4 regions of the Bacillus sp. DX3.1 genome follow, and region 4 is predicted to be linked to each of the others. Evidence: predicted binding sites of a transcription regulator. Region 4 holds the regulator's gene; each other region holds the start of a gene.

Region 1 (8,382 bases), 1.4 Mb from region 4:
GTGGAGTTCATGAACTGATCGGAAATACGCCGATCGTAGAAATTACTCGTTTTTCACTTCCAGAGGGCGTTCGTTTATTTGCTAAGCTTGAATTTTATAATCCAGGCGGAAGTGTGAAGGATCGCTTAGGGAGAGAATTGATTGAAGATGCACTCTCGAAAGGGCTTATCAAACCAGGTGGCACCATCATTGAGCCGACAGCAGGAAATACTGGAATTGGACTGGCACTTGCGGCATTAGAGCATGATTTACATGTTATCGTTTGTGTCCCAGAAAAGTTTAGTATTGAAAAGCAAGAGCTGATGAAAGCACTCGGTGCAACAATTGTGCATACACCAACTGTAAAAGGAATGACAGGCGCAATTGCTAAGGCAGAGGAACTGAGAAAAGAGATTCCCAATTCATATTCGCCAAGTCAGTTTGCAAATGAAGCAAACCCACGGGCTTACTATAAGACGCTAGGTCCAGAATTATGGGAAGCGTTGAATGGAGACATTCATATATTTGTAGCAGGTGCTGGCACAGGTGGAACATTTATGGGGACTGCATCTTATTTAAAAGAACAAAATAGTGCGATTAAGACGGTTATCGTAGAACCTGAGGGATCTATTTTAAACGGTGGTGAAGCTGGTTCACATGAAACAGAAGGAATTGGTCTTGAATTTATACCACCATTTTTAAAACCATCCTATTTTGATGAAATTCATACGATTGCTGACCGAGATGCATTTTCGCGTGTAAAACAGTTGGCTCAGAAGGAAGGGCTTCTTGTAGGTAGTTCTTCAGGATCCGCGTTTCATGCCAGTTTATTAGAAGCGGAAAAAGCAAAACCAGGTACAAATATCGTGACCATTTTTCCGGATAGTAGTGAACGTTATTTAAGTAAACATATATACAAAGGATGGGAATAAAAAATGAGAGCAAAAACAAAGTTAATTCATGGTATTCGCATAGGAGAACCTTCAACTGGATCTGTAAATGTACCAATTTATCAAACAAGTACGTACAAACAAGAAGCAGTTGGCAAGCATAAAGGATATGAATATTCACGTACAGGAAATCCAACGCGTGCAGCACTTGAAGAAATGATTGCCGTGCTAGAAAACGGTCATGCTGGATTTGCTTTTGGGTCAGGAATGGCTGCTATTACAGCAGTGATCATGTTGTTTTCAAAAGGAGACCATGTCATATTAACAGATGATGTATATGGCGGTACGTATCGTGTGATAACGAAAGTATTAAATCGCTTTGGTATTGAACATACATTTGTAGATACGACAAACTTAGAAGAAATAGCGGAAGCCGTTCGTCCAAATACAAAAGCCATTTTTGCAGAAACACCAACAAATCCATTGTTAAAAATTACAGATATTAAACAAATTTCTACATTTGCAAAAGAAAAAGGTTTATTAACAATTATTGATAATACATTCATGACCCCATATTGGCAGACGCCAATTTCTTTAGGAGCAGATATTGTACTTCACAGTGCAACGAAATATTTAGGTGGCCACAGCGATGTTGTTGCTGGATTAGCTGTTGTAAATAGCGCAGAGCTAGCAGAAGAACTTCATTTTATTCAAAATTCAACAGGCGGTATTCTTGGACCACAGGATAGCTTTTTATTATTACGTGGTTTACGAACATTAGGAATACGAATGGAAGAAAATGAGGCAAATGCGCGTGCGATTGCTGAGTTTTTAAACAATCATCCAAAAGTAAACAAAGTGTACTATCCAGGTCTTGGAACGCATCCAAATCATGCATTAGCAACAGAACAAGCAAACGGATATGGTGCAATTATTTCATTTGATGTCGATAGTGAAGAAACGTTAAATTATCTACTTGAGAAATTACAGTACTTTACACTTGCTGAAAGTTTAGGAGCTGTAGAAAGCCTAATTTCTATCCCAGCTCAAATGACGCACGCATCTATTCCAGCAGATCGCCGAAAAGAACTAGGGATTACAGATACATTGATTCGTATTTCTGTCGGTATTGAAGATGGAGAAGACTTGATTGAAGATTTAGCACAAGCGTTAGCTTAATAGAAAAAGCACTGCTATATAAATACAAATTAAAAACCGACATAAAACCCTTCTTTTTCGGTGGGAGAGAGCATCTGGCCATGCATAGAAGCGGTCAGATCCTTTTCCTGCCCCGTGCCAAGTGAAAACAAAGAGAAGGTCACCTTTTGTTATCTATAGCCGCGGCTGTATGTCGAAAAATCAAAATGGATTTATATAGAAAAGGCACTGCTGAATGGAGCGGTGCTTTTTCCATTATTATATTTTAGATGTTTGTGAAGCATTTCACAAATTAGACACACACAAATGAAAATATTTCGTGTATATTGAAAACATGAAATAATACTTCACACATAAATATGTGAAAAGTTTCACAAACAATGGGATTCATGTAGAAAAGATAGTTCTATTTTTTTTCAGCTAATAGGGACCAATTAAGACCCTAAGGGGCTTAATTAGTCCCTAAAGCAGAATAGGAGGAATTTACATGGTAGTCAAAGAAAAAGTTGTAAATGAAATGCAAGAAGTAACAGAAATGATTGATACGTTGGTGAAGAACGGTCAGGAAGCTTTACAAGCATTAGAGAGTTTTACACAAGAGCAAATTGACAACATTGTACATGAAATGGCACTTGCGGGTGTAGATCAACATATGCCACTTGCGAAAATGGCTGTTGAGGAAACAGGCCGCGGTGTATATGAAGACAAATGCATCAAAAATATTTTTGCCACTGAATACATTTGGCATAGTATGAAAAAAGACAAAACAGTAGGAATCATTCATGAAGATCCTCATGAAGAAATAATAGAAATTGCAGAACCAGTCGGTGTAGTTGCTGGGGTAACACCAGTAACGAATCCAACTTCGACAACGATGTTTAAAGCGTTAATCGCAATGAAAACAAGAAACCCAATTATTTTCGCGTTTCATCCTTCTGCACAAAACTGTTCGATTGCAGCAGCTAAAACGTTACGTGATGCGGCAGTGAAGGTAGGCGCGCCAGAGAACTGTATTCAATGGATTGAAAAACCTTCTGTTGAGGCTACGAAGCAATTAATGAATCATGAAGGTGTAGCACTTGTTCTGGCAACGGGAGGCGCAGGAATGGTGAAATCAGCTTATTCTACTGGTAAACCAGCTTTAGGAGTAGGACCTGGGAATGTACCTTGTTATATAGAGAAATCAGCACATGTAAAACGTGCTGTAAATGATTTAATTTTATCCAAAACATTTGATAACGGTATGATTTGTGCTTCTGAGCAAGCAATTATTGTAGACAAAGAAATCTACAATGACGTGAAGAAAGAAATGATAGCAAATAATTGTTACTTTGTAGCGCAGGACGAGATGGGGAAATTAGAGAAACTTGTAATCAATGAGAATACATGTGCAGTGAATAGCGATATCGTTGGGAAATCCGCTCATTACATTGCGGCATTAGTGGGAATTACAGTACCAGAAGATACAAAAATGCTCGTTGCTGAAATCGAAGGAGTGGGTGCAGACTATCCGCTATCTCGTGAAAAATTAAGCCCAGTATTAGCTTGTGTAAAAGCAAATTCCTTAGAAGAAGGATTTCAGCATTGTGAAGGAATGTTGGATCTTGGTGGTCTAGGACATTCCGCAGTCATTCATTCAACTAATAAAGAAGTACAAAAACAATTTGGTTTACGTATGAAAGCATGTCGTCTTATCGTGAATGCTCCGTCATCACAAGGGGGAATTGGTGATATATACAATGCGTTCATTCCATCGCTTACACTTGGATGCGGATCATATGGGAAGAATTCTGTTTCTCAAAATGTGACGGCAACTCACTTACTTAATATAAAAAGGCTAGCAAGTAGAAAAAAGAATATGCAGTGGTTTAAACTGCCGCCCAAAATTTATTTTGAAAAACATGCAACAGGGTATTTAGCAAATATGCCAAACATTTCGCGAGCATTCATTGTAACAGACCCTGGCATGGTAGAGCATGGCTATGTTGATACAGTAACGCATTATTTACGTCAACATATGAATGATGTAAAAGTAGAGGTGTTCTTTGAAGTAGAACCAGATCCGTCAGATGAAACCGTATTTAAAGGGGCAGACATGATGCGAAGCTTTAAACCGGACGTTATTATTGCTCTTGGTGGTGGATCAGCGATGGATGCAGCAAAAGGAATGTGGTTGTTCTATGAACATCCAGAAACAACATTCTTTGGGATAAAGCAAAAATTTTTAGATATAAGAAAGCGTACATGTAAATATCCGAAACTTGGAAATAAAGCGCAATTTGTTGCGATTCCAACTACATCAGGAACAGGTTCAGAAGTAACTCCATTTGCGGTTATTACAGATAAAAAGAACAATATAAAATATCCGCTTGCCGATTATGAACTAACACCAGACGTGGCAATTGTTGACCCGCAATTTGTCATGACGGTACCACCGCATGTAACAGCAGACACTGGAATGGATGTGTTAACACATGCGATTGAAGCGTACGTGTCTATTATGGCAAATGATTATACAGATGGTTTGGCGTTAAAAGCGATTGATCTCGTATTTAAATATTTACCAAGAGCATACAAGGATGGAAATGATGAAGAGGCACGTGAGAAAATGCATAACGCTTCAGCGATTGCTGGAATGGCATTTGCCAATGCTTTTCTTGGCATTAACCATAGCTTGGCACATAAACTCGGACCGGAGTTTCATATTCCGCACGGTCGTGCAAATGCCATTTTAATGCCGCATGTAATCCGTTATAATGCAATTAAACCGAGAAAACATGCATTGTTCCCAAAATATGAGCACTTTATTGCAGATGAACGTTATGCACATATTGCGAGAATGCTTGGACTTCCAGCAAGCACAGTGGCAGAAGGTGTGGAATCATTAGTGCAAGCCATTATTGCACTGGGAAAAGAATTAAATATTAATATGAGTATTGCTGGACAAGGTGTAGAGCAAGAAACATTTGAAGCAGTTGTTGGTACGTTGGCTGAACGCGCATTTGAAGATCAATGTACAACTGCAAATCCGAAATTACCACTTATTTCAGAGCTAAAAGAAGTATACATGCAGGCATACAAAGGTGTGTAATGAATGAGAAAGAGCCGCTAGAAATGCGGCTCTTTTTACTTTGGAAAACTTCTCCCTCATTGGCTGTATTTACTTGCCTCTGAAACTATTAGAATATGATACAGTGAGAAGGAGGAGTGGTAGATGTATGAAAGAATTACAGCAGAAAATAGCAGACTATATTCGCTTCGGTCAAGTTCTTCTTGCACTAGGCTCATTTTTAATGATTGGGTTACTGATTCCAAATGAGGGAAGAGAAACACCACAATTATTTGCCATGATGAGCGCCATTGTTTTATTTTTAGGTGTGTCATTTTTCTTTTTCAAACGTGTAAAAGTGTTGCGTGATCAGTTAGAGGAGAACGAATATGAATAAGATTGCTAGATAAAACGCTACGAAAAGAGTATACCTTTTTGTAGCGTTTTTTAGTATAAGTAAAATTTTGAGAAAATGTATGCGATTTATATTGACAATGATAATCTTTATCAATTAAAGTGGAATAGTAGTTAATGATTATTATTATCAATTAGAGGTGAGGGAATGAAAAAATATATAACGCTGTTTACAGCGATTCTATCTGTTTTTTTCTTGTTAATCGGTTGCAATGCAAAAGACAACGAAAAAGCGTCTGCAACAAAAACAGACAAAGGAAAAAAACAAATCGAGATTACCGACTTCTCAGGCAGAAAAGTAACATTTGACAGGACGCCTAACAGCTTTGCTACCTTGAGCGTAGGAGATATGGATATCATTCATGAATTAGGTGGTAAAATTGTCGGTCGTCCAGATACGAAATTAACACTCCCAGACGATTTAAAGAAGGCGCAAGTAATTGGGAATGCTCATCAACCAAACTTTGAACAAATTGCTAGTTTAAAACCGGATCTTCTTGTGGCCAATAACGGGTTTCAGAAAAGTATTCCAACAGTTGAGGGACAGGGAACAAAGGTGATGATTTCCTCAGCAAATTCTGTAAAAGATATTCAGAAGAGTATCGATATATACGGAACATTACTGCAAAAAGAAGATAAATCAAAAGAATTAAATCAAAAAATTGATGATCAAATGAAAAAATACGAGAAAAAGAGCGATGCAAAAGCATTGCTAGTATACGGAGCACCAGGTACATATTTAGCGGCATTGCCGAATTCTTTATCAGGTGACATTTTAGAGAAAACGGGCGGGAAAAATATCGCTGCTGAATTCCCAAAAATGAAAGAGTATCCGCAATATGCACAGCTAAGTGTAGAACGTATTATTGAAGCAAATCCAGATGTTATTTTCTTAATTACACATGGTGACCCTGCAGGCGTGAAAAAAGCATTTGAAGGGGAAATGATGAAAAACGAGGCGTGGAAAAACTTAGAAGCAGTGAAACAAAACCGCGTCGTTATTTTACCACCAGATTTATTTGGTTCAAATCCTGGAACCAAAGTAACTGAAGCGATGGACTTTATGTATAAAAGTATACAAGATGTAAGGAAATGATGAACATGCAGAGTAATGCAGTAGTAAAAGAAAAGGCACATCCTTTTGCAAAGAAAAGATGGATATTGACGGTGAGTTTAGTTGTACTAACCGTCCTTGCCCTTTTTTATGGACTCATTGCAGGGAGTTTATCCTATTCATTGCAAGACATTATAACAGGTATACAAGATGAAAATTCAACAGTACACCGGATTGTATGGGATCTGCGTATCCCACGTGTACTCATTGGGTTTATTGTAGGGACATGCTTAGCAGCATCCGGATCTTTATTGCAAGGGGTTATGCGAAACCCACTCGCTGATCCCGGAATTATCGGAGTTTCCTCAGGAGCGGGACTCGTTGCCATTGTGATTATGATTTTATTTCCGCAGCACATGGCATTCCTACCACTTGGAGCATTTTTAGGAGCATTTATTACAGCGATGGTGATTTACGCTTTATCATGGCAAAAGGGAGCGCCGCCTTCACGCATTGTATTAGTCGGTGTTTCGATAAATGCATTGATTGGTGCTGCAACTTCAGCATTAATGCTACTTCATAGTGATAAAGTACAATCTGTATTACCATGGCTGGCAGGCGGAATTAGTGGTGTAAGTTGGGCACATTTTAATATGATTATTTATTATGCAATCTTCGCTATTATTTTAGCTTTCTTTGGTATTAAACATATTCGTGTTCTTATGCTTGGGGATGAAATGGCCAAGTTACTTGGGCACAACGTAGAACGTAGTCGTTTTTTCTTAATCGTAGTAAGTACACTACTAGCCGGAATCGCGGTAAGTGTTTCTGGACTTATTGGATTTGTTGGACTTGTTGTTCCCCATATGTTACGTCTATTAGTCGGAAATGATTATCGATGTTTACTGCCTCTCTCTTGCTTAGGCGGTGGAGTGTTACTTGTTTTTGCTGATGCAATTGCTAGAAGCTGGTTCGATCCGATTGAATTACCTGTTGGAATTTTATTATCCTTCTTAGGCGGTCCATTCTTCTTATATTTAATTCAGAGAGGAGGAAAACAAAGTGCTTTCCGTTAAAGAGGTGTCTTATGCGCATTCAGAGCGATTTCAAATTCAAAACATAAATGTATATATTAAAGCTGGTGAAATAATTAGTTTAATTGGTCCAAATGGTTCAGGTAAGTCGACACTATTACGTTTAATAGCGAGATTACTTGATCCTGGTACGGGTGAAATTATTTTGGATGGAAAAAACATTCATGGTATGAAAAGCGCAGATGTTGCGAAGAAGTTAGCAATGTTACCACAAATGCATGATCATCAGCTAGATTTAACAGTCCGGGAATTAGTAGAGTTTGGAAGGCAGCCTCATAAATCATGGAATAGTCGTTTTGGAAAAGAAGATGAAGATATTGTGGAATGGGCATTAGGTGTAACGAAGTTAGAAGGATATGAACATCGTCTCTTACATTCTTTATCGGGTGGAGAGCGGCAGCGTGCCTGGATTGCAATGACATTGGCGCAACGTACAAATGTCTTATTGTTAGATGAGCCGACAACCTTTTTAGATATTGTCCATCAGTTAGAAGTAATGGAACTCGTCAAGCGATTAAATGAAGAATTTGGTATGACGATTGTAATGGTTCTTCATGATATTAACCAAGCAGCTCAATATAGTGACCGTTTGCTTGTTTTAAAGCAAGGGGAAATTCAATATGATGGAGTACCAGAATGCGTTTTATGTCATCAAATGTTTCAGCATGTCTTTGGCATTGAGGTCGACATTTTTCAGGGAAGCGAAAAACCATTTTTTACTCCAAAACGAATTTGTGAAAAAGG
Region 2 (8,382 bases), 2.3 Mb from region 4:
TTCTATTAACTACGGAACGGATACATCAAAAGAAGGAAAATTGCTAATTAGACAGTTATTACGAGCAACCCAAGCTGGGTTAGGAAAAGGAGAAACACCAATCTTTCCAATTCAAATCTTTAAATTAAAAAAAGGTGTGAATTTTGAAGAAAGCGATCCGAATTATGATTTATTTGAACTAGCATTAGAAACGACAGCGAAACGATTATTTCCTAATTTTTCGTTTTTAGATGCACCATTTAATGCAATGCATTATGATGGTCGCCCTGAAAGTGAAGTGTGCTATATGGGCTGTCGTACCCGTGTGATGTCTAATATTCATGGAGAAGAAACAGCCATTGGAAGAGGAAATTTATCGTTTACGTCTATTAACTTAGTAAAGTTAGCATTAATAAGTGACTCAAAAGAAGTATTTTTTGAAGCATTGAATCATTATGTAGATCTCGGCATTCGCCAGCTACTAGAAAGATTTGCTTACCAATCTACAAAAAAAGCAAGGGATTTTCAGTTTTTATATTCACAAGGAGTATGGCGCGGTGGTGAAAAACTTCAACCAGAAGATTCTGTTGCTGAAATTTTGAAACAAGGTACGTTAAGTATCGGCTTTATTGGTCTGGCAGAATGTTTAGTTGCGCTAACAGGAAAACATCATGGAGAAGACGAAGAATCATGGAATCTAGGATATGAAATTGTTACATATATGAGAAAGAAAATGGAGCAAGCAACGGAAGAATATCAATTGAATTTTTCATTAGTCGCAACCCCTGCGGAAGGATTATCAGGAAAGTTTATAAAAAAAGATCGAGATGAATTCGGGATCATTAGCGGTGTAACAAATCATAACTATTATACAAACTCATTTCATATCCCGGTTTACTACTCCATTCAAGCGCTTGATAAAATTCGTTTAGAAGGACCGTTTCATACACTTTGTAACGGCGGTCATATTACATATATTGAATTGGACGGAGCAGCAATTCATAATCAAAAAGCATTAAAGCAAATTGTGCAGGCAATGGCGCAACATGGAGTTGGATACGGCTCTATTAATCACCCGGTGGATCGCTGTAAATGCTGTGGCTATAATGGAGTGATTGAGAATGAATGCCCAGGCTGCGGGAATGAAGATGAACACCATATTGAAAGAATCCGCCGTATTACTGGATACCTTGTCGGGGACATGTCGAAATGGAACAGTGCGAAGCGTAGTGAAGAAGCGGATCGAGTGAAACATAAATGAGAGTAATGAATATTATTCATGATAGTGTTGTAGATGGAGAAGGACTTCGGACAGTTGTGTTTTTTGCGGGCTGTCCGCATCATTGTTTTGGCTGTCATAATCCAAAATCTTGGAATCTTTGTAATGGTACTGAGATGAGTGCAGAAGAAATTATAAAAGAGATCGCAACAAATTCGCTGACTGATGTAACATTTTCAGGTGGAGATCCATTTTTTCAAGCTGCCGAAGTGAAAAAAGTGGCAAAGGCTGTGAAAGGTTTGAAAAAGAATCTATGGATTTACACTGGTTATACGTTAGAAGAGATACAGAATTCGCGAAACAACGATATGATAGAGTTGTTACATTATGGAGATGTTTTAGTTGATGGAAGGTTTGAACTCGAAAAAAGAGATTTGACACTTCCATTCCGCGGGAGCTCCAATCAACGTATTATAAGATTAAAACAAAAACCATCTATTTGAATATATTATCTCTTAAATAAACTAAGAAAAGACATAGATTGTATTTATAAAGTGAACCTTTTATCAGTGGGGGTTTTCTTCATCCCCCGCCTATCTTCTTTGTTTCTCTCTGAATCTTGAAGTGAGAGTATTACTGCCCACGAATAGCGGGATAAAATTACTGATGATGAAATTAACACATTACAAGTGATATATATCACCACGTGGATGCAAAATTATTGATATTCTTAATCCAGATACTAAATTTAAACTTTATGGAGGCATTCATATGGAACATACATTTACTGAGACTTCTGTTATTGGTGAGATTGTTACAAAATTTCCAAAGGCTAGCGATCTTTTTAAATCATATAGAATAGACTTTTGTTGTGGTGGTAATAGACCACTTATCGACGCTATTAATGAAAGAAATTTATCAGCAGAAGAGGTTTTAACAAAGTTAAATACTCTTTATCATGAAACAAAACTATTAAACGAATCGGAAATTGATTGGAAAACTGCTTCTTATAACGAATTGATTGACTATGTTGTGAATAAGCATCATCGCTATTTAAATGAAGAGTTACCACTGTTAAGTCCATACGTGACAAAAGTGTTACGTGTTCATGGAGCAGGACAACCTCATTTAGCTCAAATTCACAAGTTGTTTCATGAATTAAAAACTGAATTAGAGCAACATTTAATTAAAGAAGAAACAGAAGATTTCCCATTAATTTTAGCATTTGAGCAAAATCCAAGCGATGAAAATTATGTAAAATTACGCAAAGTAGTGGATGAATTGGAAAATGAACATAACCATGCTGGCGATATTATTAAAGAACTTCGTAAAATTACAAATGACTTTACTCCTCCAGTAGGTGCTTGTGGTACTTATCGTCTTGTCTATCAGCGACTTGAAGCTCTTGAATCCGATTTGTTCCAACATATTCATTTAGAAAATAATATTTTATTTCCACGTGCAATTGCAAAAGCTTAAATAAGAAAAAAGGTGAACCCTTAACTTGAGAGTTGTGGGGGATAACTTAAAAGGGGGCCATCCCCCTTTTCTTAGTTCCCTTCGTATAAAAAAATGGGACATGAGTAAAAAGTGCTCATGTCCCATTTTTTATACGTTTTTTTTCTGTTTTCGTAATGCTTTTGGAATGTATACACAGAAAGGTTCACTTTCCATGTAATCTCCAGTCATGGCAAAAGCTCTGGAACGAGATCCTCCGCAAACATATCGAAACTCACAAACCCCACACTTTCCTTTATACTTGTCCGGATTACGCAAGTCTTGGAAGACAGGGGAGTTTCGATAAATATCAGCTAGTGGTGTTGTTCGAACATTCCCGGCTTTGATAGGTAATAACCCACTTGGATACACATCTCCAATATGAGAAATAAATACAAAACCGTTTCCATCATTCACCCCTTTTGGAGCACGTCCAAGCCCATTAATCTGCCCCGTCATTCCAGTCATCAATACATCCTGATATTGAATAGCCTGATCTATTTTTTTATTTTCTCTCATTTTTTGTTGAATAACAACACGTCTATAGTGCTGAGCAGCTGTTGTTTTAATATCAAAAGAGACCTTCTTACTTAATTGATATAGCCATTGGAATACCCTTTCATGCTGAGCTGGTGAAATCATATCTGTTTCCTTGCCGCGCCCCGTTGGCACTAAGAAAAATACACTCCAAAGCACACAATCTAATTCCTCTACTAATTTTGCCATATCTTCAAGTACATTCACATTATAATTAGAAACAACAGTATTAATTTGAATAGGAATTTTCAATTCATGCAAATAACGAATCGCATTCATTGTTAATTCAAATGACCCCTCTGTCCCCCTAAAATGATCATGTATTTCAGCTGTTGGCCCATCCAAACTAAATGCCCATCTAGCAAGCCCTACTTCTTTTGCTTTTTGAATCGTTTCTTTCGTAACGTTTGGAGTAGCACTTGGTGTCATGGATACCCGAACACCTTTTTTTATCGCATAATCTGCAATCTCATATACATCCGGACGCATTAACGGATCACCACCGGTAAAAACAAGCATCGGATTATCCATTTCATATATATCATCAATTAGGTTTTTTCCTTCTTCAAATGTTAGCTCAAGAGGATGCCGATGATATTGAGCTTCCGCACGACAATGAAGACATTTTAATTGGCATGCTCTTGTTAACTCCCATATCACAATGAATGGATTTTTGTTAAAATCACGATTAATCAAGATTAAACCCTCCTATCGATTTATATTCTAATTGTAAAGTTATATAGACATTAATGTTGTGAGATACATCACGAATAAAATTCTCATTATAAAGTGAAACTTTTATCAGTGGGGATTTCTTCATCCCCCACTGATCATTAGCCCTCACCAATCGGGCTTTTACGAGCAGTTATCCCCCACCTATTTTCTTTATTTCTATCTGAATCTTGAGGCGGGAGTCTTACTGCCCGCGAATAGCGAGATAAATTTGTAAAAAAATGTTCACACTTTCTATCACAAATGTGATTTTTATTACTGTTTCATTTAACGGCTTGATATAACTTTATTATAGAAGGAATATGCCTGAAATTATTAAGGAGTTGTATATATGAAAGAAGAAATGATTAAAAAACATTTACGGGGAGTCTCCCTCTTTAAAGAACTTTCAGAAGAAGAACTTCAGCCATTTGTGGATATTTCACAAATGCGAATTTATAAAGCGAAGTCATTTGTATTTATGCAGGGTGACATACTTGACCGTGTGTTTTTTATCCACTCAGGTAGGGTGAAAATTCAAAAAACGGATGTAACTGGAAAAGAACAAATTGTTTCTGTGCTTCAAGCTGGAGAAATGTTTCCCCACGCTGGTTTCTTCCGAGAAGGTACCTTCCCCGCACATGCCGAAATACTTGAGTCCGCACAATTAATTGTTACTCCAATCGCTGATTTTGAGAAAATTTTGATTCAGTACCCTGAACTATGTATTAAATTGTTTAAGGTTCTTGGAGAGAAAATTGTGGATCTTCAGAACCGATTAGAAGAACAAATTCTTCATGATACATACGAACAAATTATTATGTTATTACTTCGCTTATGTAAATCAAATGGTACACAGATAAATGATACATATACATTAACGACCCATTTTACAAATCGAGAACTCGCCAATATGATTGGAACATCAAGGGAAACGGTTAGTCGCACAATTAATCAGTTAAAAAGAAAGAAATTAATTCATATTGATGAAAACGGCTGTTTCATTATTATTCCAGAGAAATTAGAAGAAGAAATCATCTGATCGAATACTAATAAATAAAAACCACCTTAATAGTTCAATATTACATAGATAAAGAATAATACGTTCAATAACTAAAGAGAAAAACAAAAAACAGGCTGTCGATAATTTTTTCGTAAGCCTGTTAATCGCTAATTATGATTATCGCTACTTTAAAATAAGAAAATCAGTATCCCCATAATAAATAGATTGGGGGTTCTTTTGTTGAATAAAATTTTCTCTTTATTACAAATAGTATCATTCAATTCTTTCTTTTGAGTTCTATATAAATCCATTTTGATGTTTCGACATATAAGCCGCGGCTATGGCTAACAAAAGGTGACCTGCACTCGTTTTCTCTCTTTGTTTTCACTATGTCTGGGCAGGAAAAGGATCTGACCGCTTCTATGCATGGCCGGATGCTCTCTCCCACCTAAAAAGAAGGGTTTTATGTTGGTTTTTTAATTTGTATTTATATATATCAACACTCCTTTTATGCAACGTACTTTCTTAACGCGACCTAGTTTTCTCTTCAAATTTTCCGCTTGGTTATTTTTATGAGCCTCATTCATTTTAACTCCAATTTTCGATTTTTTAGCAATTCTTTATTTGATTCCCTTATCAAAGTAAGTAAAAAAATTGATTGGATTATTAAAAAATCACACATGTACTTTTTTAAAAAATCTTTTAAAAAGTACATGTGTGATTTACCTCACAACCTATTCATTATCTCTATGTTACATTATTACTGAGAATTAATATCACTTGTTTCCGAGGTGAGAATGATGACAAAGATGATTGATTTTAGTCAAACAGTTTGCGATTTGGCTATCGAATACCCTGAAATCATCCCTATCTTAAAAGAGCTAGGCTTTGAACATATAACGAAACCCGGCATGCTGCAAACGGCCGGCCGTGTGATGACTATTCCAAATGGATGCCGAATGAAGGGAATTTCGTTCGATATAGTAAAAAAAACTTTTAAAAATAATGGATTTAACATTAAAGAATAGAGGAGAGTCCTTATGAGCGAGATAATTAACAATCGTGAACAAGAAAGTATGAATAAATTTGAACGCCAGGCAATCTTAAAGGAGATTATTAAAAATCTTCATAATGGAAAAAGTGTAGAAGAAGTAAAAGCACAATTTGAAGAAGCAGTCGGGAATATTACCGTTGCGGAAATTTCAAAGCTTGAACAGGCACTCATGGAAGAAGAAGGAATTCCAGTGGAAGAAGTACAACGTTTATGCTCAGTGCATACAGCTATTTTTAAAGGTTCCATTGAAGAAATCCATAGATCCGATAAACCCGAAGACGAACCTGGACATCCAATTCATACATTTAAGCTTGAAAACAAAAAAATCGATAAGCTTGTTAACTTCAAGCTTCAACTTCACTATGAACGATTCGAAAAAGAAGATAGTGAAGAAAACGTCTATAAACTAATCGAAGATTTAAATCTGTTGCTGGATGTGGATAAACACTACAGCCGCAAAGAAAATTTACTTTTCCCTTATTTAGAAAAATACGGAATTTACGGACCGACACAAGTAATGTGGGGGATCGATGACGTCATTCGTAACGCCATTAAAGATGTTAAACAAAAATTAACAAACTATAACGGAGATAAAAAGACAGTCTTAGACGGCGTTTACTTTGTCATCCGTGAGGCAAGTGAAATGATTTTTAAAGAGGAAAATATTTTGTTTCCGATGGCACTTCAAACTCTTACGGAAGACGAATGGATTAAAATCGCTCATGAAAGTGAGGAAATCGGCTATTGCTTAACAGGTCCTGCAGGCGTATGGAAACCTGAAAGAAAAGCGATACAAGAGCAGGCTATGTCTGAAGGATTCATTCGTTTAGAAACAGGTATACTATCTTTAAAACAATTAGAGCTAATGTTGAACCACTTGCCTGTGGATATTACGTACATTGATCAGGATGATGTTGTACGCTACTTCTCTCATGGAAAAGAGCGGATCTTTGCTCGCACAAAAGCGATAATCGGCAGAACAGTCCAAAACTGCCATCCTCCAAAAAGCGTTCATGTCGTTGAAAAGCTCTTAGAAGACTTCAAATCTGGAAACAAAGATTGTGAAGATTTCTGGATTAAGTTCAAAGATAAATATGTATACATTCGTTATTTCGCTATACGGAGTGAAGATGGAGAATACATGGGCGCCCTTGAATTCACACAAAATATTAATCCAATTCAAGAAATCCAAGGAGAAAAACGCATTCTCTCATAAGTTGAGATTGTCACAAGTCCCTTGATCTTTCCTCCTTTTGGAATAGTATTTTGCCAATGCAAAAAGACCTTCCGGTGAGATAAGAATTATTGCAAACTTCATTAACAATAATTCTTATAACCCGAAAGGTCTTCTGTGATATTTAAAGCAAAAGTTTCTTACGAATTTAATACTGAAAATACCGATTTTTATCAAGTATACGCATTTACTTATAGTTAATTACATTTCAAAAACTAAATCCTACAATTTATTAAAAGGACCCGTCCATCCTAACTAATTTTTATATAGTATTGGCGAAAGTCTCTTTATATCATATTCCTCTATGCGCCATTGATTTTCTCCATGTTTTTTCATGTTTACAGTTACAACTTCTTCAGTATCAGATGTTTTTGCTTCAGGTAATTGAGATGAAGTGAAATCAAATAAACGTTTCACTAATTCAGGATAAGAAATATTAGGATTCTCATTTCTAATTTTGTTACGCTCACTTTCTACTTTTATTTGCAAGTCAGAAAGCACAATAGGTTTCGATTTTATTTCGACTTCTGCTGTATCGCTTCCTGGGTTTACAGATAATACTTTCGTTTCAAATTTCACATTTTTTTGAAGTGCCGCCTTCAAATTTTTGAAGTAATTTGTAAATGATTGTTCATCAATACTAGAGTAAGTGTAAGAACCTGAAAGGGATGACGTTTTAACTGAGTTTTCTATCATGCTTGCAAATTGCTTACCATCTTCACCTGTTAATTCATTCATTTTTTCTAAATCTTTATCGTAAAAACCCGCATTTAAGTATGCAGCTAACGCTTCAGCTGGTCTATTCAAATCTTTCGCCTTCTTCACTAGCTCTTTACCATCAATTGTAAAATTAGTTTTCTCTAGTTTTTCTTTATCTGGATCCACACGATATTTTTTGTATTCAAGTTCATAGGAAGGTGCCTCTTTAACATCGAAATACAGCGTACCAGATACTTTTCTCCCTTTATCGATTTCTTCATAATTAAGTAGATCCTCGTCATTAGAATCGTATAGTTTCATTTTTTCGTCTTTTATGTACAATGAGAAATCCTCTTCCATTAATAACAAAGGTTTATCCCCTGTATTTTTAATATTCACTTTCACTTTAAGGATACGCTCATTTATTGATTTTTCGTATCTTTCTGGTA
Region 3 (8,382 bases), 1.1 Mb from region 4:
AGTACTAGTAATGCTTCAAATATCAATACTTCAAGTGCGAATATAACAGGCACCATGCAGTCTACTCCTAATACAGGTAGCCTTGATTCTGTACCAGATTTATAAAAAAATCCCCTGTAGAGGCAGGGGATTATTTCTTCATTTGCAGCGGCATACGTTTGCGGTAAATCACATAACTGCGGCTTAAATATTTAATTGGAGCACTAAAAACATGCACAAGTCTTGTAAATGGCCACACTGCAAAGAGTCCCATCGCTGCAATGATATGAATCTTAAACCAAAGAGGTACTTCCGTCATATATTCGGCCTTCGGCTGAAAAATAAAGAGACTGCGGAACCATGGTCCAATTGTTGTACGGTAATCAAACCCTTTTGAGTCAATATTTAAAAAGGTTGAAGAAAGTCCTGCCAGCATAACAATAAGCAATAAGATGAGAGCAACATAATCTCCTGTTGTACTTGTTGCGATAATGCGTTTTACTGTAAAGCGGCGATACGTTAAAATAACTAGCCCAATAACAGAAGCAACGCCTGCAGGAAGTCCAAAGCTAATTGCTACTATATGATACATATGTTCAGAAACACCTAGTGAATGGTATACGGATTCTGGAATTAAGATCCCCATAACATGTCCGCCGATTACGAATATAATCCCAAAGTGAAATAACAGACTTCCAACTCGAAGCAGTTTCTTCTCTAACAATTCACTAGATTTAGATGTCCAGCCAAATTGATCGTAGTTATATCTGAAGATGTGTCCACCAATGAAGATTGCGAAAATGATATAAGGGAACAGCACCCATAAAAATTGATCCATCATTTTTACGACACTCCTTTCTAGTTCGTTTGTAATTCCCACGCATTAATAGCGAGTAGGATGGAAGCTACAATTGGTTCATACATAGAATTTGCATCTTGTAACTGTTCATGTAGTGCTTGTATATTTTTAACGTACTGATTCATAATTGGTTTACTATCTTCTTCATGTGCATTCGCAAGAAATTCTAATAAAAGCGGTAAATAATCCGGCAGTTCTTTATCTGTTACAGCAAAGCCAGCATTTTTATAGTGCTGTTTTAACTCTAATAATTCAACGCCGCGTTCCCGTTGTTCACCTGTATTCATATAAGTGAGATACAGATTTGTCTTCTTTCCGAAGTCGAATGTGTATACGTAAGAGTCGATGAGTTGATTATTTGTTTTTTCTTGCACTTGTTTTATGAAAGTTGTAAGTGTCGTGCGAATTTCTTCATGTGTAATTGTATCGATATTTTCTTGTAGTTCTGATAAAGCCTCTCTCCACCCCGGTTCAGGATAGGAGAGAAGAAAGGAAGAACAAGAAAAAGCCGTTTGTAAACTCTGTTTCATATTTGTTACCTCCTGTCATTTAAGAAATCGTCATACAAGAACCAGGACCACCTTCGAAAGAAAGGCCGCAGCTTCCTTGTTCGCTGTACAGGTCTGCTACTTGCTCACGATGAGAAGTCGGGATGACAAAACGATCTTTATATTTTGCAATAGCAAGGAGACGATACATATCCTCTACATCTTCTTTTGTTAAGCCAATTTCTTTTAATACATCTTCATTTGGTTCTTTATTAATTTGAAGTGCTCTCATATGAGCACGCATCACGGCCATTTTTTTCAATGTAAGACGAATGTGAGATTCATCGCCTGCAGTGAGTAAGTTAGCTAAATATTCAATTGGAATGCGCATATTATCGATAGCAGGGAAAATCTCTTCTGCTTGCCAATTGCTTCCTTTGCCTTCTACCATGTTCATAATTGGACTTAACGGTGGAATATACCAAACCATCGGCATAGTGCGATATTCTGGGTGAAGAGGAAGTGCAATTTTCCAATCAATAATCATTTTATAAATTGGTGATTGCTGAGCTGCTTTGATCCATTCTTCTGGAATACCTTGTTTTATTGCTTCAGCGGCTACTTCTGGATCGTTTGGATCTAAGAAGACAGTAAGCTGAGATTCATATAAATCTTTTTCATCCTCTACAGAAGCAGCTTCTTTTACCTTGTCAGCGTCATATAACATGACTCCAATATAACGGATACGTCCTACGCATGTTTCAGAACAAATTGTTGGCATACCAGCTTCGATACGCGGGAAGCACATTGTACATTTTTCAGCTTTATTTGTTTGCCAGTTGAAATATACTTTTTTATATGGGCAAGAAGATACACAGAATCTCCAAGCGCGGCATGCGTTTTGATCGACAAGTACAATACCATCTTCTTCACGCTTATACATCGACCCAGATGGACAAGAAGACACGCAAGATGGATTCAGACAATGTTCGCAAATGCGAGGTAGATACATCATAAAGACATTTTCAAAGTCTGTTTTAATCTCTTCTTCCATTTTCTTGACGTTTGGATCTTGTAAACCTGTTATATGTCCACCTGCTAAATCATCTTCCCAGTTAGGACCCCATTCAATTTTGTCGATAAATTCACCAGTAATTGCCGATTTTGGGCGAGCTACAGGTTGATGCTTACGCTGTGGGCTATTTGTTAATGTTTCATAATCATAGTTCCAAGGTTCAAAATAATCATCGATAGTAGGTTGATCTGGGTTATGAAAAATGTTCGCAAGGCGTTTCATTTTTGAACCGGATTTTAGCTGGAGTTCACCTTTTTTTAATTCCCAGCCGCCTTTATATTTTTCTTGATCTTCCCACTGTTTTGGATAACCGATACCAGGTTTTGTTTCTACGTTGTTGAAATACATATATTCAGCACCTGGACGATTCGTCCAGGTGTTTTTGCATGTTACGCTACAAGTGTGGCAGCCGATGCATTTATCTAGGTTCATTACCATTCCGACTTGTGCTTTAATCTTCAAGCCAATCTACCTCCTTCAGTTTACGGATAACGACGTTTAAATCACGTTGGTTCCCGGTTGGGCCATAGTAGTTAAAGCCATAGCTTAATTGACCGTACCCACCAATCATATGTGTTGGTTTGACATGAATGCGCGTTGGACTATTATGTGTTCCTCCGCGATTACTTGTTAAGTTTGTACCAGGCACGTTAATATGGCGATCTTGTGCGTGATGCATAAAGGCCATTCCTCTTGGGATACGATGCGTTACGACAGCGCGTGCTACGACAACGCCGTTACGGTTAAAGCATTCGATCCAATCATTATCAGCAACGCCAGCTTCGGCGGCATCATCTTTGTTCATCCAAACAGTTGGACCACCACGGAACAGTGTTAACATCGGTAAGGAATCGAAGTACATACTATGAATCGACCACTTATTATGCGGTGTTAAATAGTTGAGTGTAATTTCTTTTCCTTCTACTTCAGGACGCGATTTACGGAATGGTTTATGCTGCAGTATTGGCTTGAATGTCGCCATTGTTTCACCAAACTCTTTCATCATGTCATGGTCTAAATAGAAAGATTGACGTCCAGTTATCGTTCTCCAAGGAATAAGACGCTCGACATTTGTTGTAAATGGTGAGTAACGGCGTCCGCCTTTTTCAGAACCTGAGAAAGCAGGAGAGGTAATAACTGTTTTTGGCTGTGCTGTAATTTGGTCGAATGTGAAGCATTCTTCTTCGCGTTCTTCCGCTAAATCACGCAGTTTTAAATCTGTTTGTTTTTCAAGAGCTTCCCATGCTTTAACGGCCATATGCCCGTTTGTTGTAGAAGAAAGTGTTAAGACTGCTTCCGCTGCATTGATTGCTTCTGTTAGATCAGGGCATCCTTTTGCAATTGAATCAGTGCGGTTTACACCTAATTTGCTCTTTAATTGCTCGTATTCTTTTTCGGCTGACCAGGACATACCTTTTATACCAATTGTTTTAAGATTTGGTCCAAGTGCAGTCATTTTGTCATAAATTGTTTTATAATCATACTCCACAACCTGAATTTTCGGCATTGTTTTACCTGGAATTGGTTCGCACTCGCCTTTACTCCAGTCTTTAATTCGGCCAAGCGGTTGCGCTAATTCTTGCGGCGTATCGTGAAGAAGTGGTGTTGCCACAACCTCTTTCATTGGTTCAAGATCAAGCTCCTCTGCTAAATCAGAGACTGCTTTTGAAAGTGAAGTGAAAATATCCCAGTCAGAACGTGCTTCCCAAGGTGAACCAATTGCTGGATTGAATGGATGTACGAACGGATGCATATCAGTACTACTTAAATCGTGTTTTTCATACCAAGTTGAGGCAGGAAGGACGATATCAGAATATAGTGCTGTTCCGGCCATACGGAAATCTAAGTTGATTAATAGATCAAGTTTTCCTTCAGGTGCTTCTTCACGCCAATTGATTTCTTCTGGTCGTAATGAATCACTATCATCATTCAGTAATCCATTTGTTGTACCTAATAAATGTTTTAAGAAATATTCATGTCCTTTACCAGAACTTGAAATTAAGTTTGCACGCCAAACAAATAAGTTGCGCGGGAAGTTATTTTTGTTATCTGGGTCTTCAATTGCAAATTTCAGTTCTTTTTCTTTTAGCTTTTGGGCAACGTAGTTCCCGATTTCTTCTTGGGTTGTCGCTCCAGCAGCAACTGCTTCTTTATATATTTCAATTCCACTTTTCTCGAATGTTGGATAAGAAGGTAACCAGCCAAGACGAGCGGCTAACACATTGTAATCACCGTGATGTTGGTAACGAGAGTTTCCGACAATTGGCGATGCCAAGTGTCCAACTGGTGTATCTTCATAGCGCCATTGATCCGTTACAAAGTAGAAGAAGGATGTACCATTTTGTAGTTTTGGTAAAACTCCCCAATCTTTTGCTGTTGCGACGGTTTGCCAACCTTCTGCTGGACGTAATTTTTCTTGTCCAACGTAATGCGCCCAACCACCGCCGTTTACACCTTGTGCACCAACAAGAAGAACAAGGTTGAGAACAGCGCGGTAAATCGTATCAGAGTTAAACCAATGGTTAATACCAGCACCGACAATAATCATCGAGCGTCCATTTGTATCAACTGCATTTTGAGCAAATTCACGGGCAATCTGAATAACAAGTTCTCTTTTTACTCCAGTCATTTTTTCTTGCCATGCTGGTGTAAATGGCACATCATCATTAAAGTCTTTCGGTTCTTGACCACCAAGTCCGCGGTTGACACCGTAGTTTGCTAAAGTTAAGTCGTATACAGTTGTAACGAAAATATCGCCTTCTGGTGTAGCGATTTTTTTCACTGGAATTGTACGCTCTAATACTTTGTTTCCGTCATCGGAGAAATATGGGATTTGTACAGTTCCCACCGCATCTTCCATACCAAGTAAAGAAAGACGTGGATCAATTTTTTCACCTGTTTGTTCATCTTCTAAGCGTAAATTCCATTTCTTTTCGTTATCCCAGCGCGATCCCATCGTACCATGCGGCAGTGCGAAATCATTTGAATTATCGTTCCAAAGAATTGGTTTCCATTCACCAAGTTTTGTTTCACGACCAATATCAGTAGCGTTTAAGAAACGATCTGCAACGAATTGATCTCCTTGTTGTTTTAATGTGACAAGGAATGGGAAATCGGTATATTGCTTCGCATAATTTGTGAAGTATTCCACTTGTTTGTCCACGTAAAACTCTTGTAAAATAACGTGACCCATTGCCATTGCAAGAGCACCATCTGTACCTTGTTTTACGCTCATCCAATCATCTGCAAATTTTGTTGATTCAGCAAAATCAGGACTTACGGAAACGACTTTCGTTCCTTTGTAGCGCACTTCTGCTAAGAAATGGGCATCTGGCGTTCTTGTCATTGGTACGTTTGAACCCCATGTCATAATGTAACCAGAGTTGTACCAATCACTACTTTCTGGAACATCGGTTTGATCGCCCCAAATTTGTGGTGAAGCTGGTGGTAAGTCAGCATACCAATCATAAAAGCTAAGCATTGGGCCGCCCATAAGATGCATAAATCGGCTACCAGCAGCATAGCTTAACATAGACATCGCTGGAATTGGTGAGAATCCGACATTTCGGTCTGGACCATATTTAGTTATCGTATAGAGCATAGAAGCGGAAACAAGTTGTAATACTTCTTTCCAATTTGCACGAACAAATCCACCTTTACCACGAGCTTGCTTGTATGCGCGTGCTTTTTCAGGATTTTCTACGATGCTTTTCCATGCATCTAGTGGAGATTTATGATTTTGAAGTTCCTCTTGCCACATATTCCAAAGGACGCCGCGTACATATGGGTATTTCACGCGAAGTGGACTATAAATGTACCAAGAAAAACTTGCTCCACGTGGACATCCTCGCGGTTCAAAATCAGGCATATCAGGGCCAGTAGATGGATAGTTAAGTTCTTGGCCTTCCCAGGTTACGATTCCATCTTTTACATAAATGTTCCAGCTACAAGAACCAGTACAGTTTACACCGTGTGTAGAACGGATTACTTTATCATGCTGCCAACGCTTTCTGTACACATTTTCCCATTCACGGTCTTCATATGTTTCTTGTGTATGATTGTCGTTATAGCGATCTATTGGAGAAAAATATTTTAAACGTTTCATTAGTGCCGAAGGTTTCTTTTTCATACTGTTCACTCCTTTATTACGTCTCTCTTGCTTACTTTCACTATAAAAGAGCGTGCAAAATAGGGATGTGATATCTATCACAGTTCAACAGATTGTCAAAAATCAGATCAGCATCAAAAGATTTCTAAAAAATTGTGATTTTTTACACATCACAGAGGAATTTTTTTATGTAGAGTAAAAGAAGAAAGAAAAGAAGAAAGAAAAAAAGAATAGCATCTCAAATAGAGAGGCTACTCAATACTACAAACAGAGGTAGGACAATCTTCACAAGCAATTTCACATTTTAAAAATTGTAAATCATGAATAGTGATTTTTCCTTTATGAATAGAAATTGTTCCTTGTTTTTTTAAATCATTTAACATTCGGTTTACGCTTTCGCGTGAGGTTGCACAGAAATTCGCAAGTTCTTGATTTGTTAAAGGGAGATCGATGAGAATTCCATTTTCTTTTAATACGCCATAACTATTCGTCATGCGAATGAGTGTAGAATAAAGAGCACCTTTTTTTCCATGTAATACTAAATCACGGAATTTTGTTTGCATCCTTCGTAGATGCTCGCTAATCCATTTCATAAATTCAAATGCAAGAGCAGGTTTTTGAAGCAATGCTTTTTCTAAGGCGTCCCGTTTAATGACTCCCACCTCAACGTCTACAAGGCATTTCGAATTTAATAAATACTTTGCGTTCTCTGAAAACAATGTTAATTCCCCGATAACATCGTGTTGTGAACAAATGCGAAGTGTTAATTCTTGCCCATCAGCGCTAATTTTACTAATCTGCACTTTTCCAGAGTGAACGATATAGAGTTCTTTCGCTTCCATACCTTCTTGGAAAATATAACTTCCTTTATTCATCTGCATTTTATATTCAACAGATGCAAGTAATTCTTTTAAATCTTTCGATAATGCCGTATGGTTTGTCACAGCAAGCACCTTTCTTCTTAAAGCAGTCTATTCCCTATTGTGGATGTAATTATGGTAAAAATGCAAGAAATATTTTCAATATAGTATAAGCGATAAGCTGATTTTTATCTGTGAGCAAGCGCACTTTTAATACTGAAAAAAGAGTGTCTTTTGCAGACACCTTTTTAGATTATTGGATCGATTCAACAACCTGATCCATCGAAGGTCGAGTATTCATTAACGGAATTTGGAAAGTCGTTAATTCAAATTATTGTAATGATACGTGATTGGGGAGATCAGTATCGCACACAAATACAAATGGATACAGAATAGATATTTCCTCATCTTTCGTGATGAGTTAAAAAATTCCATATAATATAAACTTCTGTCTTGGGATTGTGAGGTCTCAAGGTTTTTATATAAATACAAATTAAAAAACCGACATAAAACCCTTCTTTTTAGGTGGGAGAGAGCATCCGGCCATGCATAGAAGCGGTCAGATCCTTTTCTTGCCCAGACATAGTGAAAACAAAGAGAGAAACCGAGTGCAGGTCACCTTTTGTTATCCACAGCCGCGACTTATATATCGAAAAATCAAAATGGATTTGTATATTTAAAAAAATGAGTGTAAGGAAAAGATATATAAGAAGTTTCAATTTGTAGAAGGTAATTCGCATAGAAATGTGAACAAAATTCGAACGAATTTGTGAAGATTTTTTGAATGGAGAATGCGATGTGAGAAATGTCACAACGTATATCTCTCTTCTTTTTTATGATGAAGGCAAATAAAAAAGGGAAAATCAATAAAGAACTTGAGCAAAAACATCGCAGTTTTAAAATATATTATAATAGAATGAAGATAGATACGAATTTAGCAGAAAAGGAGGGGTGACGATGCGCGAGAAGATTAGAGATTCCTTGCAACGTCCACTTCAAGATTTACGCATCTC
Region 4 (8,382 bases):
AGCTTTTTCTTAAAATCTCTTGATCTTCAACTATTGCCGCTTTAATCATTATAATTACACTTCCTTTGCCATAGGTATGTTACACGTTATCCTCATACCATTATTCAATTTAGAATAAAAGTTAACTGTACCCGCTAATGCCGATATTCGATCTTTCATTGAGCGTAAGCCAAACCCTAAATTCAATTCATTACAACCATTTCCATTATCTTCAATAAGAACAATCAATTCTTCTTGTTCAAACGAAATATTTACTTTAATAAAAGTTGCCTGACCATGTCTTTTCGCATTTGTAAGTCCTTCTTGTATACAACGAATAATGGCAAACTTTATCCTTTCACCGACTTTGGTCACTTCCCCTTCGACATTCAGTTTTATATCCGTTGATGTATGTTTCATAAAATCAACAATCAATTCTTTCACCGATTCAACAAGCGTTTGATGATTCGTTGGCGACATCTGGTGAATTGTTTTTCTCACATCGTTCAATCCATTTCGTGCTAAATCTGAAATCTCTTTTATACTTTTTTCTGCTTCTTTTTTATCTGCCTGATATAGAAAAGGAAGGGCATCTAAACTTGTTATGACCGATGTGAAAATATGGCCTACTGTATCATGCAAATCTTGTGAAACTCTATTTCGTTCTTCCTTAATCGTCAGTTCCTCAATCTTTTTTGAGTAATATTCCAAATCCCTGTTTTTTTCCTCAATAGAGGCAATTAACTCTTTATTAGCGTTATTGACAATGGTCTTCCTTCCTAAATATAACCCAATACCATAAAAAATAGTTGTGTCAACAAAGCGTGCAAAGATATCCTTATCAGTGAAGAGATTGCCGGCCCATGTACCAGCTAAAAAAATTGAGATGTATAAGAAAGGTCCTAACCAAATTAACGGCTTAACTTGACAAGCATAAGCAACAGTAAGGATAGGCACGAATAAAAAACTGTAAGTCTCTGATATTTCATATTGACTGGATAAGTAAATAAACAGAGAACCCGTTAACAACACCTCGGCAATTAAATAATATTGGAATTTTATAAGCCCAGGCCGATAAAATAGATGGGGTATTATATAAGAACAACTAGCCCATAAAAGTAAAACCCACTTTTCCGAACCTGTCGTACTAACGAATATCAAGTAGCCATTAGAAGTAATCCATATCGTACGAATGAGAAATAGAAAATAGTCCAACCAATGCCATTTCCTTTGATCCATTACTGCTTTCATACTTTTATACCCCCCCATTTTCGGCGTCTATACCATCGTTCCTAAAACTACTTCGCCATTTTCGAATCATGCCTGGAGAAGATAAATTGAACTGCACTGCAGTTTCTAAAGGAGACAACCCATTCTCGTTCATATAATTAATTATGTTTAGTTTATCTTCAAGGGAGAAACTTGTATAGCTTTTCTTTAAAGCTTCCAGCCCATGATAATGATATTTTCCCACCCAAAAAGTAATCATTTCAGTACTCGTTTTGAGAGATTTAGCAATAGAATTAATACTTCCCCCTCTTAGTACATCTCCTTTAAAAACAGCAGAGTTTGCCCTACTATACTGTCTACAAATTCCCAATTTATTTGAAACGAGGGCAAACAAATCTCAGTGACTTGGTGTAAAAAGGTTAGAAAAGCGCTTTAATATGCCCAACACTTCTTCGAATAAGAGGGTTTTGTTTTCACGATAGTAGTTGAGGAACAGATAAAAGCAGTACTACGTGAAGAAGGAGTAGTCGAGAAGATAGACATAAAAAAAGAGGCTTCCATTAAGTTCACTGACTTAATGAAAGACCTCTCTAAAATCTCATTAATTAACATCGGTCAATTTTTCGGACATTAAAGATTGTGCGAAGGTTTATAAGCCTTTGTATATCAAGGCTTATAAAGCTTTATTACATCATGCCGCCCATACCGCCCATGCCCATGCCGCCCATATCAGGCATTGCAGGACCATTAGGTTCTGGTTTGTCAGCAACAACTGCTTCAGTTGTTAAGAACATTGCTGCAACAGATGCTGCGTTTTGAAGTGCTGAACGAGTTACTTTTGTTGGATCTACGATACCAGACTCAAGCATGTTTACCCAAGTACCAGTTGCTGCGTTGAAGCCTACGCCTACTTTTTCACCTTTTAAGCGTTCTACAACTACAGAACCTTCTAGACCAGCGTTGATTGCGATTTGACGAACTGGCTCTTCTAATGCACGAAGTACAATGTTAATACCTGTTGCTTCGTCGCCATCAGCTGCTAGACCAGCTACTTTTGTATATACGTTCATAAGTGCAGTACCACCACCTGCAACAATACCTTCTTCTACTGCTGCACGAGTTGAGTTAAGAGCATCTTCAATGCGAAGTTTACGCTCTTTTAATTCAGTTTCAGTTGCTGCACCAACTTTAATTACAGCTACACCGCCTGCAAGTTTAGCAAGACGTTCTTGTAATTTTTCACGATCGAACTCAGAAGTTGTTTCTTCTAATTGCGCACGGATTTGACCAATGCGAGCTTCGATTTGTTCTGTGCTACCTACACCTTCAACAACTGTTGTATTTTCTTTCGTTACAACAATTTTGCCAGCGCGGCCTAAAGATGCAATAGTAGCAGATTTTAAATCACGTCCTAATTCTTCAGTGATCACTTCGCCACCAGTTAAGATCGCGATATCTTCTAGCATTGCTTTACGACGGTCACCAAATCCAGGAGCTTTTACAGCTACTACATTGAATGTACCACGAAGTTTGTTCACTACTAATGTAGCTAATGCTTCGCCTTCTACATCTTCCGCAATGATAAGAAGTGGTTTACCTTGTTGTACCACTTGCTCTAACACTGGTAAAATCTCTTGAATGTTAGCGATTTTTTTGTCAGTGATTAAAATAAATGGATTATCAAGAACTGCTTCCATTTTGTCAGAATCAGTAATCATGTAAGGAGATGCATATCCACGATCGAATTGCATACCTTCTACTACATCTAATTCTGTTGTGAAGCCTTTAGATTCTTCTAATGTAATAACGCCATCGTTACCAACGCGTTCCATTGCTTCTGCAATTAATTGACCTACTTCTTCGTCAGCAGATGAAATAGCAGCTACTTGTGCGATAGAAGATTTACCTTCGATTGGTTTAGAGATTGTTTTTAATTCTTCAATTGCTGCAACAACAGCCTTTTCGATCCCTTTACGAAGACCCATTGGGTTTGCACCAGCTGTTACGTTTTTTAAGCCTTCAAGAATCATTGCTTGCGCTAATACAGTTGCAGTTGTTGTTCCGTCACCAGCTACATCATTTGTTTTACTAGCAACTTCTGCTACTAATTTCGCACCCATGTTTTCGAATGCGTCTTCTAATTCGATTTCTTTTGCAATTGTTACACCATCATTTGTAATAAGTGGTGAACCAAATTTTTTCTCAAGTACAACATTGCGACCTTTTGGTCCAAGCGTTACTTTTACTGCATTTGCAAGAGTGTCGACACCGCGAAGCATCGAACGACGTGCTTCTTCACTAAATTTAATATCTTTTGCCATAATTTTTGACCCCCTTGGATTTTTAAAAATGTATATAATTAACCAATAATTGCTAAAATGTCACTTTCACGTAAAATCAAGTAGTCTGCACCTTCGTATTTCACTTCAGTACCTGCATATTTTGAGAAGATGATAAGATCGCCTGCTGCTACCTCTAAAGCAACACGCTCACCATTTTCAAGCACACGACCAGTACCTACTGCAATGATTTTACCCTCTTGTGGTTTTTCTTTTGCAGTGTCTGGTAATACAATACCACTTGCTGTTTTTTCTTCTGCTTGAACAAGCTCAATTACAACGCGATCACCTAATGGCTTTAGCATGAACAATAACCTCCTCATTTTTTTATGTAAATTTTCTTTATTAGCACTCAGTAGCTCCGAGTGCTAACACACTTATAATAATAAATAATCTAAATTTCTTTTGCAAGTAAAAAAATCATAATTTTTTGCAAATCAATATACAGGCTTTTTCTACCGAATGATTATCACATAGTCGAGCCTTAGCTCACTTTATATTGCATCGGCTTTTCCGCTTCTCGTATGTTACAATAAGAAAGATGCCATAAGTTGTTTTCTCTATAGATACAGCTTTTTCCTGTTTCCTATTTCATTTTCAAGCAAAGATTTACAAAAAAATAATAAAACACACGGTTATTCTGTACTCCTGGCTGGATGTTTACATGTTATCCTGCCTTATTTCATAACATAAGGGCTAGAAAGGATGGTTAACCAATTTGAAGAAACAGTATTGGTGGATTATAGTTACATATATTCTCATGCAATTATCAGGTGTTATTGGATTACCGCTACTTTTAAAAACCGGACTGTACAATAATAGCGGTTTAACACGAGATGAAAAAATACAACTTATGACTGGCCACTGGGCAATTATTAGCTTTCTCATTGCATTATGCATTGTACTGTGGTTACTCAGAACGGATATTCGCGAAAGCCGTTTAGATACAAAACGCGCAAGTATTCCCGCAACAATTGGTTGGATCTTTATCGGATTCTTTTTAGCTTTCTTTTCTCAAACGATTGCTGGTACGATCGAAATGCGTTTGTTAGGTATTAAGCCAGGCTCTGAGAATACAGAGCGTTTAATGGAAATAGCAAGGACCACTCCTTGGTTCCTCATTGTTGTATCTATACTAGGTCCTATTTTAGAGGAAATTGTCTTTAGAAAGATCTTATTTGGCACACTGTATAAAAGGTTTAATTTCTTTATCGCAGCTATCATTAGTTCACTTGTATTCGCAGCTATCCACTTTGATTTTACGCACCTATTGGTATACACTGCTATGGGTCTTGTTTTCGCCTTCTTATACGTGAAAACAAAACGAATTATCGTTCCCATCATGGCTCACGTTGCCATGAATACATTAGTTGCACTATTTCAAGTCGCATTAAGTAATGAGCAAATACAAGAAATGATAAAAGAAGCAGAAAAAATGCAAGGATTTATCGGAGGATTTTAAATATGAGGAACTCACCATTGTTCATGGCAGCACTGTATTTCCTTCTTGGATGTATTTTTACATACTTAGCAATTATTAATGTTGAAGATACAATCTGGAATTTTTATACGCTACTGCTTGCTGGTATGGCGACAATAGATTTTAATTTAGCACTTCGCCTTATCTTAGTAAAATTCAAAACGAAAACAAAAAAAGAACAATAAAAACGCAGGGGGATTTCCCCTGCGTTTTTATTGTGGATAATTTTTCAAAAAGTAAACCAGCGTTTGTAATTCTACAGCTAAATCAATATGATGAATCCTTATATTCTCTGATACATTTAACCGTGCTGGTGTGAAATTCAAAACTCCATGTACGTTTGTATGAGCTAATCGATCTGCCACAGCTTGTGCAACAGTAGCAGGTACTGTTAATATTGCCACTTGTATATCATCTTTCAAACGTTCTTCAAGTTCATCCAAATGATATACAGGAATTCCTCCGATTTCTTTTCCAACTTTCTCTTCATTTACATCAAAAGCCATTTCAATTTTTGTATTATTATTTTTCGTGAAATTGTAATGTAAGAAAGCGGTCCCTAAATTACCCACTCCAATAAGTGCTACACGTGTTATATCATCTTGATCAAGCGTTTCTCGGAAAAACGACAGTAAATAATTCACATTATAGCCGTACCCTTTTTTTCCCAACGCCCCAAAATATGAAAAATCTCTACGAATTGTTGCGGAGTCTACCTTCACCGCTTCACTTAATTCCGCAGATGATACACGTTGCTTACCAGAAAGGGATAAGTTTTGGATAAATCGATAGTATAGAGGCAATCGTTTGGCAGTCGCCTGTGGAATCTTTTGCTGATCCATAAAACCACTCCTCTCCTCCTATCTCTGTTCATGTAATTTGAACAAATACAGAAGTTTAGCACTTAAGACTTTCCTTGTATAATAGAGAGAGACTTCTCTCTTTATTTTAAACTATACACTATTTTTAGTATGATTGAGAAATATAACATGGCAAAGTTAAGAAATTATTTGAGGTGAAAAAATTGATTTTATTACAAGTAAACGGACTTTCTAAATTGTACGGTGCCGAAACAATCCTTGCAAACATTAAACTTGAAGTACAAACAAGAGATCGCATCGCCCTTGTCGGCCGAAATGGAGCTGGAAAATCTACACTATTAAAAATTATTGCAGGGGAACTTTCTCACGACGATGGTGAAATTATAAAACCAAAAGACGTTTCCATCGGTTATTTAGCCCAGAATACCGGTTTAGAAACTTCATTGACCATTTGGGATGAATTATTAACTGTCTTTACGCATCTACAACACATGGAAAAAGAACTTCGAAGGTTAGAGCAAGAAATGGGTAAGAAAGAAAACTTCTCAAACGCTACTACATATGAAAAATTGCTCGCTGACTATGATCAATTGCAACTGGATTATAAAGATAAAGGCGGTTATCAATACGAAGCGGATATTCGCTCTATTTTAAGCGGCCTTGGTTTTCCAGCAGAAACGCATGGAACAACGATTTCCACATTAAGCGGTGGTCAAAAAACGCGGTTAGCTCTTGGTAAATTGCTATTAACAAAACCAGACTTGCTTATTTTAGACGAGCCGACAAACCATTTAGACATTGATACACTAACATGGCTAGAACAATACTTACAAGGCTATCCGGGCGCTATTCTAATTGTTTCCCATGATCGCTACTTTTTAGACAAACTTGTCACACAAGTATATGAAATCTCTAACAAAGAAAGTAGACGTTACGTCGGAAACTACAGTAAATATTTAGACTTAAAAGCCGCACTCTATGAACAGGACATGAAGCGCTATGAAAAGCAGCAAGACGAAGTTGCAAAATTAGAGGACTTTGTCCAAAAAAATATTGCTCGTGCTTCTACAACAAAGCGTGCCCAAAGTCGCCGTAAACAATTAGAACGAATGGAACTGATGACCAAACCATTAGGTGATTCAAAATCAGCATCTTTTCATTTTGATATCGAAAAGCAAAGTGGGAATGATGTGCTACAAGTAAAAGACGTTTCCATTGGATATAATCAAGAACCGATTATTGAACATGTCAATGTACGATTAACACGAGGAGACAGTGTGGCACTTGTTGGACCAAACGGAATTGGGAAATCTACATTACTAAAGTCACTTGTAAATAAAATCGAGACATTAAGTGGAGACATTTCTTTCGGTTCTAATGCCTCCATCGGATACTACGATCAAGAACAGGCAAACTTAACATCATCAAAGCGTGTTCTGAACGAGCTTTGGGATGAATATCCAATGCAACCTGAAAAAGAGATTCGCACCCTACTCGGCAACTTTTTATTCTCAGGAGACGATGTGTTAAAACCAGTCTCTTCCCTAAGCGGTGGACAAAAGGCAAGATTGGCCCTAGCAAAATTAATGATGCAAAAGTCCAATTTACTCATTCTAGATGAGCCAACGAACCATCTCGATTTAAATAGCAAAGAAATTTTAGAAAATGCCTTAATCGATTTTCCAGGAACTCTTTTATTTGTCTCCCATGATCGCTATTTTATCAATCGTGTAACGACAACAGTCGTTGAATTATCAGCAGATGGTGCACAGGAATATTTAGGTGATTACGATTACTATGTGGAAAAGAAAAATGAAATGTTTGAACGGGCAGAATTTGAACAATTAGAAACAAATGCACCCGCCCAAAAACAAATTGCTCAAGAAAAGATAAATTACCTTGAGGAAAAAGAACGTAAAAAGTTAGAACGTCAACGCTCACGAAAAATTGAAGAATTAGAAGAAAATATCGCGAAACTAGAAGAAGAAATTACAGAATTAGAAGATCAACTTTGTCTGCCGGAAGTGTATGCCGATTACGAACGCGCTAGCGAAATTACAACAGCCAAACAAACGATGCAAGAGCAACTAGAAAAATATATGGCAGAATGGGAAGAATTACACGTATAAGCCCTCTGTCGTTCATATACGAAGAAAAAAGGAGATGACTCAAAGTCATCTCCTTTTTTTTAAGTCCAATGCCCGATATGGCACAAAAACAGTTTACTATGTCCCCATATGCTATCGGTAATAGTTCCACTTTATAAAGTGAAACTTTAATCAGTGGGGGTTTTACTGCCCGCAAATAGCGGGATAAATCAGAGATACAGTATAACTAAAATATACATAAGAATATCCTAGTCGAACGTCCGACTTCTTCTGAGTTATCCACAACATTATACACATATCCACCTTTATATTATGAGGGGATAAAATATCTTTTCCACATTATCCACAATTAACATAAAAACTATCCACATTTTATATACACAATAAAAACCCATATTATCAACAGATAATATGGGTTTTATCCA

What was found. Region 4 encodes Rex, which represses fermentation and respiration genes when NADH is low (regulators of the CRP and FNR family bind a similar motif). Its sites were predicted from a motif close to TTGTGAAATATTTCACAA; they were not measured.
Region 1: a site for Rex is predicted at 2,301-2,318, ahead of adhE (bifunctional acetaldehyde-CoA/alcohol dehydrogenase). Genes of this name have one in related genera too.
Region 2: a site for Rex is predicted at 3,985-4,002, ahead of QRE67_RS15755 (TIGR04053 family radical SAM/SPASM domain-containing protein). Genes of this name have one in related genera too.
Region 3: a site for Rex is predicted at 6,663-6,680, ahead of QRE67_RS22120 (nitrate reductase subunit alpha). Genes of this name have one in related genera too.

What each region holds. Positions count from the first base shown of each region.
Region 1 is NZ_CP128153.1:4,066,561-4,074,942, reverse strand. It holds gene QRE67_RS20460 (O-acetylserine dependent cystathionine beta-synthase) at 1-911, shown strand, start outside; gene QRE67_RS20455 (bifunctional cystathionine gamma-lyase/homocysteine desulfhydrase) at 915-2,048, shown strand; gene adhE (bifunctional acetaldehyde-CoA/alcohol dehydrogenase) at 2,515-5,118, shown strand; gene QRE67_RS20445 (YrhC family protein) at 5,246-5,473, shown strand; gene QRE67_RS20440 (helical backbone metal receptor) at 5,639-6,586, shown strand; gene QRE67_RS20435 (FecCD family ABC transporter permease) at 6,592-7,620, shown strand; gene fpuC (petrobactin ABC transporter ATP-binding protein FpuC) at 7,607-8,382, shown strand, end outside.
Region 2 is NZ_CP128153.1:3,175,195-3,183,576, forward strand. It holds gene QRE67_RS15740 (anaerobic ribonucleoside triphosphate reductase) at 1-1,240, shown strand, start outside; gene nrdG (anaerobic ribonucleoside-triphosphate reductase activating protein) at 1,237-1,701, shown strand; gene ric (iron-sulfur cluster repair di-iron protein) at 1,970-2,677, shown strand; gene QRE67_RS15755 (TIGR04053 family radical SAM/SPASM domain-containing protein) at 2,807-3,928, opposite strand; gene QRE67_RS15760 (Crp/Fnr family transcriptional regulator) at 4,296-4,985, shown strand; gene QRE67_RS15765 (DUF1858 domain-containing protein) at 5,747-5,974, shown strand; gene QRE67_RS15770 (DUF438 domain-containing protein) at 5,987-7,216, shown strand; gene QRE67_RS15775 (DUF5105 domain-containing protein) at 7,490-8,382, opposite strand, start outside.
Region 3 is NZ_CP128153.1:4,403,349-4,411,730, reverse strand. It holds gene QRE67_RS22140 (hypothetical protein) at 1-105, shown strand, start outside; gene narI (respiratory nitrate reductase subunit gamma) at 131-820, opposite strand; gene narJ (nitrate reductase molybdenum cofactor assembly chaperone) at 838-1,368, opposite strand; gene narH (nitrate reductase subunit beta) at 1,388-2,863, opposite strand; gene QRE67_RS22120 (nitrate reductase subunit alpha) at 2,853-6,530, opposite strand; gene QRE67_RS22115 (Crp/Fnr family transcriptional regulator) at 6,761-7,453, opposite strand; partial or broken gene QRE67_RS22110 (winged helix-turn-helix transcriptional regulator) at 7,649-7,765, shown strand; gene moaA (GTP 3',8-cyclase MoaA) at 8,327-8,382, shown strand, end outside.
Region 4 is NZ_CP128153.1:275,731-284,112, reverse strand. It holds gene QRE67_RS01590 (response regulator transcription factor) at 1-49, opposite strand, end outside; gene QRE67_RS01585 (sensor histidine kinase) at 55-1,230, opposite strand; gene QRE67_RS01580 (helix-turn-helix domain-containing protein) at 1,235-1,468, opposite strand; gene groL (chaperonin GroEL) at 1,896-3,530, opposite strand; gene groES (co-chaperone GroES) at 3,569-3,853, opposite strand; gene QRE67_RS01565 (CPBP family intramembrane glutamic endopeptidase) at 4,267-5,010, shown strand; gene QRE67_RS01560 (YdiK family protein) at 5,013-5,213, shown strand; gene QRE67_RS01555 (redox-sensing transcriptional repressor Rex) at 5,241-5,870, opposite strand; gene QRE67_RS01550 (ABC-F family ATP-binding cassette domain-containing protein) at 6,053-7,978, shown strand.